DNA from 2 places in the Paenibacillus sp. FSL F4-0122 genome. Region 2 is predicted to be linked to the other one. Evidence: riboswitches for the same ligand, from Rfam matches in the RefSeq annotation. Region 2 holds a riboswitch; the other holds the start of a gene.
The links. A riboswitch is a leader RNA that binds a small molecule or an ion and turns the genes downstream of it on or off. The one in region 2 is predicted to bind cyclic di-GMP.
Positions count from the first base shown of each region.

Region 1: linked by a shared signal. The riboswitch ahead of MHH49_RS10705 (NPCBM/NEW2 domain-containing protein) and the one ahead of MHH49_RS08020 (anti-repressor SinI family protein) in region 2 are both predicted to bind cyclic di-GMP.

Region 1 covers NZ_JBBODI010000001.1:2,496,624-2,503,122, reverse strand. Annotated here, with positions in the region: gene MHH49_RS10705 (NPCBM/NEW2 domain-containing protein) at 1-3,172, opposite strand, end outside; cyclic di-GMP riboswitch class I at 3,431-3,517, opposite strand; gene MHH49_RS10700 (hypothetical protein) at 3,675-4,241, opposite strand; gene MHH49_RS10695 (EAL domain-containing protein) at 4,358-5,341, opposite strand; gene MHH49_RS10690 (Crp/Fnr family transcriptional regulator) at 5,397-6,080, opposite strand; gene MHH49_RS10685 (leucine-rich repeat domain-containing protein) at 6,216-6,499, shown strand, end outside.
Region 2 covers NZ_JBBODI010000001.1:1,885,695-1,892,193, reverse strand. Annotated here, with positions in the region: gene MHH49_RS08025 (2-oxoglutarate dehydrogenase E1 component) at 1-2,002, opposite strand, end outside; cyclic di-GMP riboswitch class I at 2,473-2,557, shown strand; gene MHH49_RS08020 (anti-repressor SinI family protein) at 2,585-2,740, shown strand; gene MHH49_RS08015 (helix-turn-helix domain-containing protein) at 2,848-3,177, opposite strand; gene MHH49_RS08010 (TasA family protein) at 3,347-3,955, opposite strand; gene sipW (signal peptidase I SipW) at 4,046-4,636, opposite strand; gene MHH49_RS08000 (hypothetical protein) at 4,638-5,813, opposite strand; gene MHH49_RS07995 (aldo/keto reductase) at 6,193-6,499, opposite strand, start outside.

The DNA.
Region 1 (6,499 bases), 610 kb from region 2:
TATTGGCTTTCAGAGAGACATCTGCAGTAATATCGTTTCCTAGATAGTTAGCCGCTTTTACATAGCTCATCGGATCAAAGGTTTGATTAAGCTTTAAAGTGAGCTGATCTTCAACAGACAAGGCTGGCTTAAAGGCTTTAACCTGTACGGGCTTCAGTGGGTTCAGCTTTTTATCATAACCGACGATCTTGTACGTATAGTTGATACTCGCATCTACATTCTGATCCACAAATTGGTCAGTCCCTGTAAAACCAACTAACACATTATTTCTATACACTTCATATCCTAAGAAATCTTGCTTAAGCTCTTTATCTATACTGAAACTTAACGTGTTCGTTCTAGCCGTGGTGTTAGGTGTGATATTAACCTTAATGGCCAGATTTTTATCCGCTATTCCAGTTCCCTCATAATTAATCACCGAGTTATTTAAATACCATAACTTTTGCGGTGCCGGATACTTGGCTACTTTCGCTTTTGTCTCAGGATTCACAGTGAAGCCATGTCTGGCAAAATAGCTGCTTAAATCTAATCCCAGTACTTCGGAGGAGAACTCCACCAAATACTGCTGCTTGGAATTGTCACCGTTGGGAAGGGTGACCTTCCGCTCCCGATATAGCTTGGTCAGCTCTGTCCAGTATCCCGGATGTGCCAGCTCCAGCTGCCAATAGGCTCCGAGTTGTGCAAATAAGCCCTGCTGATTCATAACCACTTTATTTTCTTCGAGGACATATTTATAGATATCTGATTCATACGGTATACGATTATCTATCGAATTCGCCGCGACAGACATAAACATAGACACCATATTATTAGTTACTTCGCCATATTCCCGTTCACCCATAGCCAAGCGATGCCCAATTTCGTGATTCAGTCCCCAGCCCGGATAAGCTTTGTTAAAATCACCTAACATGGTTCCTACTGTTCCAAGTTGGATCCCTGTATGATCTCCCGCTGCATACATCGCACCATAAGGCTGCATCAATCGAATATTCTCACGAATTAGCTTGGCATCATGAATCTCACTACTGCCATCCAAGCCATAGAAGGTAAAAATGCTTTTCATCCAGGTGTCATACCCAGTTACGGTATCCAGCGGGTTATTTCCTTGCGTAATAAATTTGTTGTACGCTTCAGTCGCAGTTCCTGTAAAAATAACATGATCGCTGGCCATTTCTACCACATCGATAAGTTTGCGATCTTGAACATTTGGATGAGCCGCTTTATCTTCGTCTAATCTTTGTTTGTATGTGGTTAAGAAGGTTCTGAATTGTTCTGGATCCGTGGTCTTGGTCATAAAAGGAATCTTTTCTAAACCTTCGAAGCGGATCAGTGGCGCCTTCCCTTGCTCCTCAGCTGTATAGGGATTTACGATATAAACGGTTCCGCCCTTAGTTACATCATGAGCATAAGCACTAGTCGTTGCAATTTCAGGTACAGTTATAGTGTTCTTGCCCGCACGCAATTGTACGCCCCTAGCCCAACTATTCCAAGCTCCCTCTTGTTGAGAAAAGATCAAAGAAGGCAACTTATCACCCGAAGCAGCATCCACATAAACATTGATGGTCTCGCCAGGCATTGCCGCAAGTCCTGTAGGCTGGTTGTTCGTGCCGAAGCCTATTCTCAGGTTTTGCTGAGCATGTTTTTTCATATCTCCACGCTGCTCCGCCTCTATGATGGTACCTTCGATTTGAACCTCGCCATTAACCAGCTTCTTAGCTAGTTCCAATGAATCTTTAAGGATTGGATAGAGCGGATGTACTTTTGTCGCTTCCTCCAATTCATTGATTTTTGCAACGTTATTATAAGCAGACACAACCGCACTCATCGTTCCATCTGTGAAAATACCATTTACAGCTTCGCTTACTTTATCTTCTGTATAAAATCTAAATTCAGCCGCAAAAGGTCTGTTAATATTAGCTTTTGTGAACTTAAATTTTAATCTTTTAAACTTCGTCGGTTCGAATTTAAATTCCAGAAAATCATTGGTACTAATCGCGGTTCCGCTAGATACAAGTTGGAAGGTCTCTCCTTTACTCGTCTCTGATGCATAGATTTCAAAAGCCTCTGGGAATCCTTTGCGGTTATCTCTAGCCAAAAAAGCCACTCTGTCCAGCACTTCCGCTTGCGCTAGTTCAAACACGACTTCATTCGTGAAGCTTGCATCATTGTTTTTGTTCGTTTCCCAATGCGTAGTGGGCTGGTCATCCAGCATATATTCAGGCTTCGTACCTGGGTAGCTTCCACCGTTCACCGTTACTTTTGATACGTTTGCATTTGGCATTCTATAAGCTTGGCTATAGGCATTTTCATAGGCTGTACCATACCCTTTTAGCTTCGAAACCTTGGCTGCCGTTGCATCTACCTGATGGTTCTCCAAAAGGATCTTTGCATTCTCTATCTCTTCTTTAAACTGCGTATACAGTGGATGTGCCTGCACTTCATTCTCTAAAGCTGTTAATTTCTCTGTCGTATTAAAGGCAGCACTAACTTGGCTCAAGGTATCATCTGTAAATAAATTTTTCATTTTAGCAGAGACACTATCCTCTTTATAAAAAGAAAACTCAGCCGCACTCGCCCAATCTTGGTTGGCTTTTTTGAAGACAAATTTAAATCTCTTAAAAGCCGTAGGTGCGAACTGAATCTCCACTACATCACCGGTTGAGCCTTTATATTCTCCAGAAGACACGAGTGTGAAATCGCCTGCATCTGTAGTGGAGCCATAGATATCAAATTCTTGAGCAAAACCTTTACCTTTAGCACCAGATTGCCTAGCGGCGTAGACCATTCTATTTAATTCAGTGGACTCATTGAAAACAAACACAACCTCATTCGTAAACGTTGAACTATTCGGTTTGCCAGTCTCCCAATGCGTGCTCATATCCCCATCCATAGCCTTAGCTATAGGTGAGCCTGAGTAGTTGCCACCGTTATTTGTGATGGTTTTAATATTTGCTGGATTCATTCTAAAAACCTCATTATAGGCATTTAGAACATCCTTGCCGTACAGCTCAAACGGAATAACCGAAGCGTTGCTTAATAAGTTGACCTTACTTTGCGCGACTGTTTTTGTTACATTTACCTTGCTTGCCTCACTTGCTAAAGCATAACCTGCCTCACTCGAAAAACTGGCCAACATGGCCGCCGATGTAGCGATCGCAATCATTTTCTTCATCTCTTCTTACCCCCAGATGTCATATGAATCTCTCCAGTGCCCAAAAATGGGCACAAAAAAAACTACCCCAAAAGAGTAGCTTGATTGCGTATAAAGTCGCCTAAAAATTAAGACTTAATTTTTATTAAACCTTAACAAGCATAAACGCCTTCGGCGTCCTTATAAGGACGGTAAGCGTTTAAGCGAGAAATATAAGATATTAAGTATAGGTGTATAACTTATACTTTCTTATATTTTAACAAAAAGCGTTACACACTCTTTGGCAGCTGGCTGACAATAGTTATGATAACCTTAGTCCCTATAGCTTTGCGTCCCTACATTTCCATAGGTTTGCCTATGAAGTTTCGAATACATTCAAAGAGTAACATAAGCCTAGATCTGATCGCATGATTAATTGGTATGAAATGAGTATAGGTAATTGCAATTAGTTTTTCTCATGTGATAGATATTATTTATCGACTATCCCGGAAGAGAATGGGATCCTTTAGGACTGGAGGTCTAATTAACTCCCCGATCCGAACAAACGCCGGAACCAATTCCACACATCGCCCGTGATGGGAATTAATCCGAAACCATGTTCGCCAACTGCGATTACACCATATGCCCATTGTCCGATAGCTATGGCACCCCCAGCGATCCTGCCTATCGCTATCGCACCAAACGCCGTATCCCCTATGGCGATGGCCCCCAACGCTTTTTCCGCGATTGCGATCGCTCCTACAGCCACTCCTGCAATCGCAATCGCTCCCACTGCGAAGCCAAGCCAGCTAAGTGCTATTGCTCCAATCGCTAACCACATTCCCAGTGATATTGCTCCTAAGGAAAGTACGCCCACGCTTATCGCACCTATGGAAATCAATCCGACAGCTACATCTCCAATAGCGATTAAACCAACAGCTGTCTTTACACGGGGTTTACTTCCATGACCATACTTTTGACCTGAGTATCGCCCTAAATTACTACGAATACTGATGACCGGAAATGAGGGAGAAGGCCATTGATAATCAATTTCTCGTCCATCAAAGCCCCTAGAATCCGCCCAGCGCGTTACAAATTGATGCCATTTCATATCCATCCCGTCCCCCTTTTCAAATTACCTAAATTATACAACCCCGGGGGTTGGCTGTACTCAGACTCTGACCTGAAATTCATCTCATCCTCTGGACCGATATATACTCATTAGGATTACTGTTTGGGAATAGGATCAGGCTTTCCAAATAAATATCCCTGAAACAACTGATAACCACTCTGCTTAAGCCATTCAAAGTCCTCTCTAAACTCCACACCTTCTGCTAAAGGAACAGATTGGATTTCTAAAGCCTTTTCTAAAAATTGTTTAGCTATTTTCTGTTTGTTCGGATCACTGGACACGCCTTGAACATATTTCATATCTAACTTCATGTAATGAGGTTTAAGCTCCAATAACATCTCGATTGTGCTGAAGCCTTCCCCAACATCATCTAAAGCGTATTCAAATCCCCGGTCCTTGTAATATGTCAAAATAGCTTTCAAATGAGCGAGATCATCCACTTTCTCCGTTTCAACAACTTCAAAGACAAAAAGAGAGGGATCGACACCTAATTGATTAGCCAATTCAACCGTTGATCTTAAGCAGAACTCTGGAGCGTAAATTGATGTAGGGATAAAATTAATAAACGTTTTTTTATTTAAGGGCGCAGCATATTTTACGGCAGTCATTCTACATAACCGGTCTAAAGCATATAAACGCCCACGATTCCGTGCTGCCGCAAAGATCTCATTAGGATAGATAAGGGATCCATCTTCTTTTTTAAATCTCGATAAAAGCTCGTATGCAAAAATCTCTTCCCTTACGTTCACAATCGGTTGGAAGTAACAAGTAACAAGACCCTTAGTGATAACCTCATCAATCCACTTCATATCCATTACAGTAGACATCTCGGATAGAGGTCTCCATGCTTGGTCATCTATACGAAATTCAATTTTCCCGGACTCCATATGATCGTTACAGAAATCTAGAAGATCTCGCGCTTCAGCTTCCTTAATCGTAATCACATTTTCTTCTACCTTATGTATCGTATTACTTCTACTCAAGTGATGAATAACCTTAGGTAAAACCCTAAGATTAAGCTCACCATGAGGCTTGATTTGAAAATTCAGCTCTCTTACTACACAATGATTACAAGCCATATTCATAACCCCTTTAATAATCGATTCTCTGAAAAAGATCCCGGAACGGCTCTTCTCAATCGAAATCCGTATACTCCAGTAAATATGTCGCGTCTAACACGGTGATCTGCTGATGTTGAATCTCAATAATCTTTTGCTCTTGCAGATCTTTAAGCACAAGGGTAGCCGTCTCCCTTAACGTTCCGATCATATCCGCGAACTGCTGATGGGTCAATCGAAGATCAATCCTCTGTTTGCCTTGCTCCTCTACTCCAAATCTTTGGTATAGTCTTCTCAGCGTAAATATCGCACGCGCTCTCGCATCATGAAATTTCATTTCATGTAATAACCGATTCGATAAAAATAAACGGTCCATTTGCAGCAGCATCAATTGCTCCTTAATCAACGGGTAATCGGCAAGCATCTGCTTAAAAAGCTCATGTTTAATCTCAAATAATACAGTATCATTCATAGCCACCGCAGACAGCACTCTTATATTGGAGGGATGGATCACTTCCAGATCGCCAAAGAAATCGCCTTTTCCAAAAAGATCTACGGTATGCTCTTTCCCTTTCGTGGTAGCGTACACCCTTATAATCCCCGAATAGATAATGTAGGCATAATCCCCCGGATCTGATTCTGCAAACACCATGGTCCCCTTAGAATATGCCTTATAAGTGAATAATCCTGAGACCGCCTCGATCTTCTCCGAGGGTAAACCTTGAAAAAAGCGAGTGCCAGTCCAAAAAGAAGCTTCCATCTCATTATTCCTTTCTAACAGATTCCATAGTTTTGTATGCCAACATACTGATAATAAATCATCATCCTGTTATATTCTATCGTAACGTTGTCACATAGGCTTGATGCCAATACAAATTACAAAGGAGATCCATTCATGAAATATAATTTTGACGGAAAAGGACTTATTGAAACGCCAGATGTCGTGTTTGAGAGCAATCCGCTACTAGAACTGAGCATGTACAACAATCATATTAAAGAGATTCCCGATCAGCTCTTCCTTCATGACGAATTAGAGGTACTTAATTATGCGGGCAATGAAATCGAACAGTTATCCGAGAACATCGGTCGCTTAGTTCACCTAAGAATGCTGGATTTAGGCCATAATCGGCTGAAGGTGTTGCCGGAGAGCATTGGCGGATTGCAGGGGTTGGATTCTTT
Region 2 (6,499 bases):
ATGCCTCTGACAATGGACTGTTGTATACGCCAAAGGAGGCACGGGAATCGCTTAGCTGATGCAGCGGAGAGAATAAATCTCCTGTTTTACTGTCGTGCAGCACCAGATGGCGATGTGCGAAGGTTCCGCGCTGGGCATCTTGACCGCTCAGTCGGATGGGCGTTCCATTTTTCAGAATGGTAGCGAAGGCTAATGTTTCAGCCAGTGCCCAGTCGACCTTTTCACCCTCATTCAGTGCATCTTTACGACGTTGTAAAATGCGCTCCAGCTTCGGATAAACCTGGAATCCAGCAGGAACCGTCAACAGTTCACGATTGATCTCCTGCAGGCTGGAGATAGATACCGCTGTAGTGTTTGCCGCTGCGCGGTCTGTTTGTAGAGGAATGAAGGCTTTGGGTTCTTTTTTCTTATGATTGCCTTCCTTCATATTATCGTACGCACGCTGCAATACGCTTTCTGCTTCAGCATTCATCTTTTGTACGTCTTCGGCGGTAAGAACCTTTTCGTTTTTCAGTCTCTCTGCATAAACCTTGTAGACGGTTGGATGATTGCGAACCTTACCGTAGACAATAGGTTGTGTGGTTTCAGGATCATCCATTTCGTTGTGACCATGACGGCGGTAGCCGATGAGATCAATTACGAAATCTTTTTTGAATTGATGGCGGTATGCGCTAGCTAAACGTACAGCTGCTACGCAGGCCTCTGGGTCATCAGCGTTGACATGGACTATTGGGATTTCATACCCTTTGGCGATGTCACTCGCATAATGCGTAGAACGGGAATCTTCACTTTCAGTCGTAAAACCAATTCGGTTATTAACAATGATATGGATCGTCCCACCATTTTGATAACCTTGAAGTTTGCCGATATTAAGCGTTTCTGCAACAATGCCTTCACCTGGAAAAGCAGCATCGCCATGCATCAGCACCGCCATAGCTTTACTGGTATCAATCTTCGGCAGTCCTGCAGTGCTCCGATCTTCTTGTGCGGCACGAGTGAAACCTTCCACAACAGGATTGACGAATTCCAAGTGACTTGGGTTATTCGCTAGTGTTATTCTTGTGCGTACGGTTTCTCCTTCACGGACAGCACGGTCTGCACCGAGATGGTATTTCACATCACCTGTCCAACCATAGTTAATGCCTGTGGAGCCTTCGGAAGGGAAAAGCTCCTTGTTCGGAGAATGATGAAACTCTGAAAATATGATATCATAAGGTTTGCCCAAAATATGTGCAAGAACGTTGAGGCGGCCGCGATGCGCCATGCCCATCAAAATATGCTCCGCACCGTCATGTGCAGCAGCACGTACGATTTCATCTAACATCGGCACAAGAGCATCATTGCCTTCAAGACTGAAACGCTTCTGACCTACAAAAGTCTTGTGGAGGAAGGTTTCAAATTGCTCTACCTGAATCAGGCGGTTCAGGAGCTCTTTGCGTTCTGTATTATTTAGGGGTGCTGGTGAGCTGGTGGATTCTGCCTGTCTATTTAGCCATTGCAGTTCTTTTTCTTCATGCACATGCCCGAATTCATAGGCGATGGTCTTGGTGTATGCCTGACGCATACGTTGCACGGCATCCCATCCGGTATGCACATCATTCGGCGCATTTTCCCATATAAGCGTGGCAGGCAGTGCGATCAGGTCTTCGCGGGTCAGCCCATAGGTTTCAAGCTCAAGATATTTTGCCATGGGATTCTGATCGCGTACCAGCGGATCAATTTCAGCGGCCATATGGCCATATATACGAATATTGGCGATTAGCTTGGAAGCTCTTACTGCTTTTCTAAGCCATTCGGTGTCTCCCGAGATGCGCGGCTGAGGAGCCGGTTCGCTATCCGGAGTTAGGGGAGGAGGTCCCGAATTTGTAAAAAGCTCGCGATAATTATTTTCTACGGTGGAGGGATCTTTCACAAACTGTTCATATCTTTCTTGAATGTAGCCTAAATTGGGTCCGTAATACTTACTCCAAATGGATTCGTTATAGGGCTCTTTGGCTGCCATGAATACATCCTCCTTAACGGATGAACTCCATACGTGACATTTTGTGTCAACGCTTACTGGAGCTGTGATGATTGCGGTTTCATTTCTCATCTTATTGTGCTACTTTCGGCCACTGTAATCAATTCATTCTTTCGTCCAATACGTTCGCAAAATGGTATGGGTTAGCTTGTTCTAATGAAAAGAAGGGTGTTTCTTCTCATTACCCATTCTAAAGGCCTATTAAAATGATTCTATTATCCTTATTTTTAACTATTAGGTCAGTAAATATTTATTTTGCTAGTACAATTTATTTTATGTAACGGACGAGTATCGTGATAATCGGACAAGATCTTTGAAAAAAAATCTTTTATTTTTCGTTTTTAAAATAGAAAGTAACCAGGAATCGACACACTTTTCCGCTTTCTTTTTGTATAATGTTATTGCAGATAGTAATTTTATAGTTTTTTAAGTAGATCCTTTCGTGAAAAGGGTCCAGTAAAAGGTAAACTTGCCGAAAGGCAGGGGCACAAAGTCGCGGGTCTAAGGTAGAGATACTATGACAGCCGGATTGCCTGGGGACGTAAAATCTTAGGGGGAGATTTTTTGGAAAAGTCCAACCAGGGTAGCAACAGAGAACAGCAGTTTATTGATCTGGATCAAGAGTGGGTACATTTATTATTAGCAGCTAAGAAGGCTGGCATTAAGGCAGATGAAATCCGCCAGTTCTTTCATGAGAAAACTGTGCAGATCGTGCAGTAATACATTAGAGGGGTTACATATCGAAAAAGGGCACAGCGGTTCTTCGCTGTGCCCTTTTTCGATATGATTTAGTAGAAGAGAGGATCGTACCAGATTAGTAGGAAGTATTAATCCTTTTGATCGAGCTTCCATTTCTGATAGTCCAGAAATTCTTTGAATTCGCGTTTGCTAATGCCTGAGTCCATAGCTTCCTGCACCAATCGGAACCATTCCGAATCTAAATGTGATTCCTCTGCATCATTGGGTTCTCCATAGAGTAGGGCATGAATGGATACCTGAAGCGCGTCAGCGATTTTTTCGATAAACTGGATGGATGGATTGGATTGGATGTTTCTCTCCACGTTGCTAAGATACGACTTAGCCACATCTGCTCTGTCCGCAAGCTCAGATAGGGAGAAACCCTTGTCTAGGCGGAGCTGCTGGATACGTTGGCCCATATTCTGTGGCACTATGCTGACGCCCCTCCGTAATTTTTGTTATTAGTATAGCAAATATCAATAAATCGGACAAAGTTTATTGTAAAGAGAAGAGCAGCAATCTGCTTATCCGTGGCCGGATTCAGGATCTGCTGCTCATCGAGTATTTTATTAAATTACTTTATTGATCTTAGTAGTCTTTTTTCGCACCTTGTTTAGCTACGAAATCCCAAGTCAGTGTTAAGCTATCGCCTTGGAAAATATTTTGATCTTGGTTATTTTCCACAAATTCGAATTGGACGGAGAAGCTGTCGTTGGTACCGGCTTTAATACCGGATGCTTCGGTAAAGAGTTGATCCCAACCTGTATTTTTTACGAGATCCGGATGCTGACTTTTTAAAGCAGCAAGTGTAGTCTCATAAACTACATTTTCAGGAGAGACGATAGGTACTCCTTTATCATTATTTCTAAGGAATTTAACTTTAATGAACTCGGCTAAATCCAGGTAGTTATCTCCTTTAGCATCCGTGATTTGAGTCGATGTATTCAGAATAATAGATCCGATATCGAGCGAACCATCGTTTTTCAATTTGAAGGATTTAGTTACCGTATCACCTGGTTTCAGGTTAGGAATATTAACGATGACAGAAGGGTCGGAGTTCAGATCGAGCGTGCCCGCTGCGAATGTAGCTGTGCTTTGCGCAGTGTCGCTAAAGTATGCGAAGGTTCCTCCGCCGATTAATGATAAACCCAGTGCTGCAGATGCTACGCCAAGACCCAATGTTTTCTTGATACCCATAATAAAATTCCTCCTCAAATTTGTGTTTGAATTTTTTATAAAATTTATATATTGTATCTTCCGGTTCGTAAGCGGAAGTGGACAATCAACTTAGGGCTGTGTTTCTGTTGGGGGCGGTGAGGCTGGCAGTAGGGCAGCATTTTTCTTTTCTAATGCAGCTACAGCCTTCCAAGAGGTATACAGAGCATAGAGCAGAAGCATCAAGCCAGGCACGATCATGAGGACTACACTTCCAGCTTTGGAAACCGCGAAATTCATAGCGTAACCGACATAGGGTACAGTGACCCCGGTATACTGAGCTACAACATTCACAGAACTGGTAGGGTTCATGTCGGGCGCGTCGTTGTTATCGCCTTTAGTGCGATAAACAGCTTCACCAGTAGCGTTATTGACGGTCGCTTCTACAATTCGGTGAGTAATGAGCAGATTATCTTCATTCCTAAAGGTGATGACATCGCCTGGTTTGAAACGATTCATATCCCCTCCGGGTTTTAATGCGACAATTGAGCCTGTCTGAATTCCTGGTTCCATCGATCCTGAGAGTACGGTTTTGATCTCATATCCGAAGAAAGCAGGTTCACCACCGGAGGCCTTGGATAACACTACGGCTGCCACCAGCAGAATAAAGATCACAAGCATTAAGCTCGATAAGGTATTATTGATAATTTTTTTAATTCGCATCTTATTCTCCACCTTTCTCAGGTTGAGGGTCCGAAGGAGCTTGGGTTGCTACCGGCGGGGTAGTCGTACTGTCTTCCGCCTTTGCCGTCTCTTGTGGAGCCTCTTGCTGAGGAACATCTTTTGGAATTGTGAGCTCTTCGCCAATTTCCGGCTTAACCGGGTCAGTGGCTGGGGCTTCAGGTTGTTCTTTATTTGGGGCTTCCGGAGCAGCTTCACCTGACGTTGGAGGGGTTGCCTCAGCTTTCGCTTTATCCTCGGCTTCTTGTTGCTTTTTCTCCTCAGCCAAACGTTCTTCTTCCTTCTTCGCTTCTTCTTCTTTCTTTGCTTGCTCTTCTTCTAGCCGAGCTTTTTCAAGCTCTTCTAGTTTTTGCTCGCGAGTCTGACTGATCATTTGGAGTTTATCTTGAAGGGTAGTGATACCTGAGGTTGCCGATTCTTTAAGGTTAGTCAATTCGGTATTTAGAGCTTCATAAGTGGAGGTGAGGTCGCTAGAGATCACGCCATCTGGTTGAGTGAAGGTAATCAGGAATGGCAGTGGCTGTGGGAACTCTCCTTCGCGTAATTCAAGTTGTCCATAAACATCACTGGTAACTACCGAAGCGAATGGAAGACCGACATCGTGTATGGAGGTTAGGTAACTAATAACTCCATTTAAGGAAGCATTCAAGGATTCCGAGATCACACCGCTTTGATTCAGGCTGCTTTGTAAATCTCTGAAAAATTGCTCATCCTTGATTTCTAGACAGTTTGAATCTAGAGAAGTCATATATCCTCCTATCTGGAAGAGTAAGGCTGCTGCTGCACTTAGCTCATTGTGGATTTGATTCCAAATTTGGCTGTTAGCCGCCAGTTGCTCGTTAACGCTATCTATTTGGGATTGAAGCGCCGCTATTTGCGAAGAAATCTCTTGTGCAGCGACATCAAGCTCTTCCAGCGACATCCCTTCTATTCCCGAAACGTCCGAGTAGTTAGCTGATGAGGAAAAGGGTTGTAGTGATTCTTTTAAAGTGAGCGCTCGATTAACATGCTCTTTGAACTCTGTAAGCAGTGCCTTGATCGAATTCGGAAATACTTCGCAAAAGCTAATCGTGCTAGTGGTTTGCGCAGCAGCTCCAAAGCCTCCATAGGTACCACCAACTTGCTGCGAGGTATATAGAAATAAGACGGAGACAGCCATTCCTGATTGCAGTATACGTAAACCAATTTTCCTGTTTCTTCTAGGTCTTCTCCTTGCTGATCTGGGTCTCAGAGGAATACCTCCCCTCAATGTCTGTTTCTTTGGTTCGTTATTATCGTTCTTTATTAAGAACAACTTCTGTAATGAATCATACATGGAATAAAACAAAAAGAAAACTGCCAATAACGCGCATTTGTACTCTATAAAGAACAAAAATGATAATTTATCTCTGAATAACTCTATTTATCGCTCGATTACTAAATATATTCGCAATAAAGAACGATCTATTAGGGTGATTCGCATAAAAATACCCGGCTCGCAGTAAAAACGCGAGCCGGGTATAAGTGGAGTAATGAAGTTGAGAATATAAATGTATATGTTACGGAAGTTTTGAACCACGTGAACTAACATACAGGTCGTACCATTCCTTACGGCTAAGCTCCAGCTTGTCCGCATCGGCACAGGCAGTAATACGCTTCGGATTCACAGTTCCAATAACAGGCTGAATGGCAGCTGGATGTGTCATTAGCCAAGCCAATACAATAGCTTCGGGTGTTGTTCCTTTTTCATCTGCAAGCTGTTGGACCATAGCTGCTGTTTGGACGATATTCTCCGGTTGATCCTCTAATGAACGCCCGCTAAATAGACCTTGGGCGAGTGGTCCCCAGGCTTGAAGCTGAATGTTC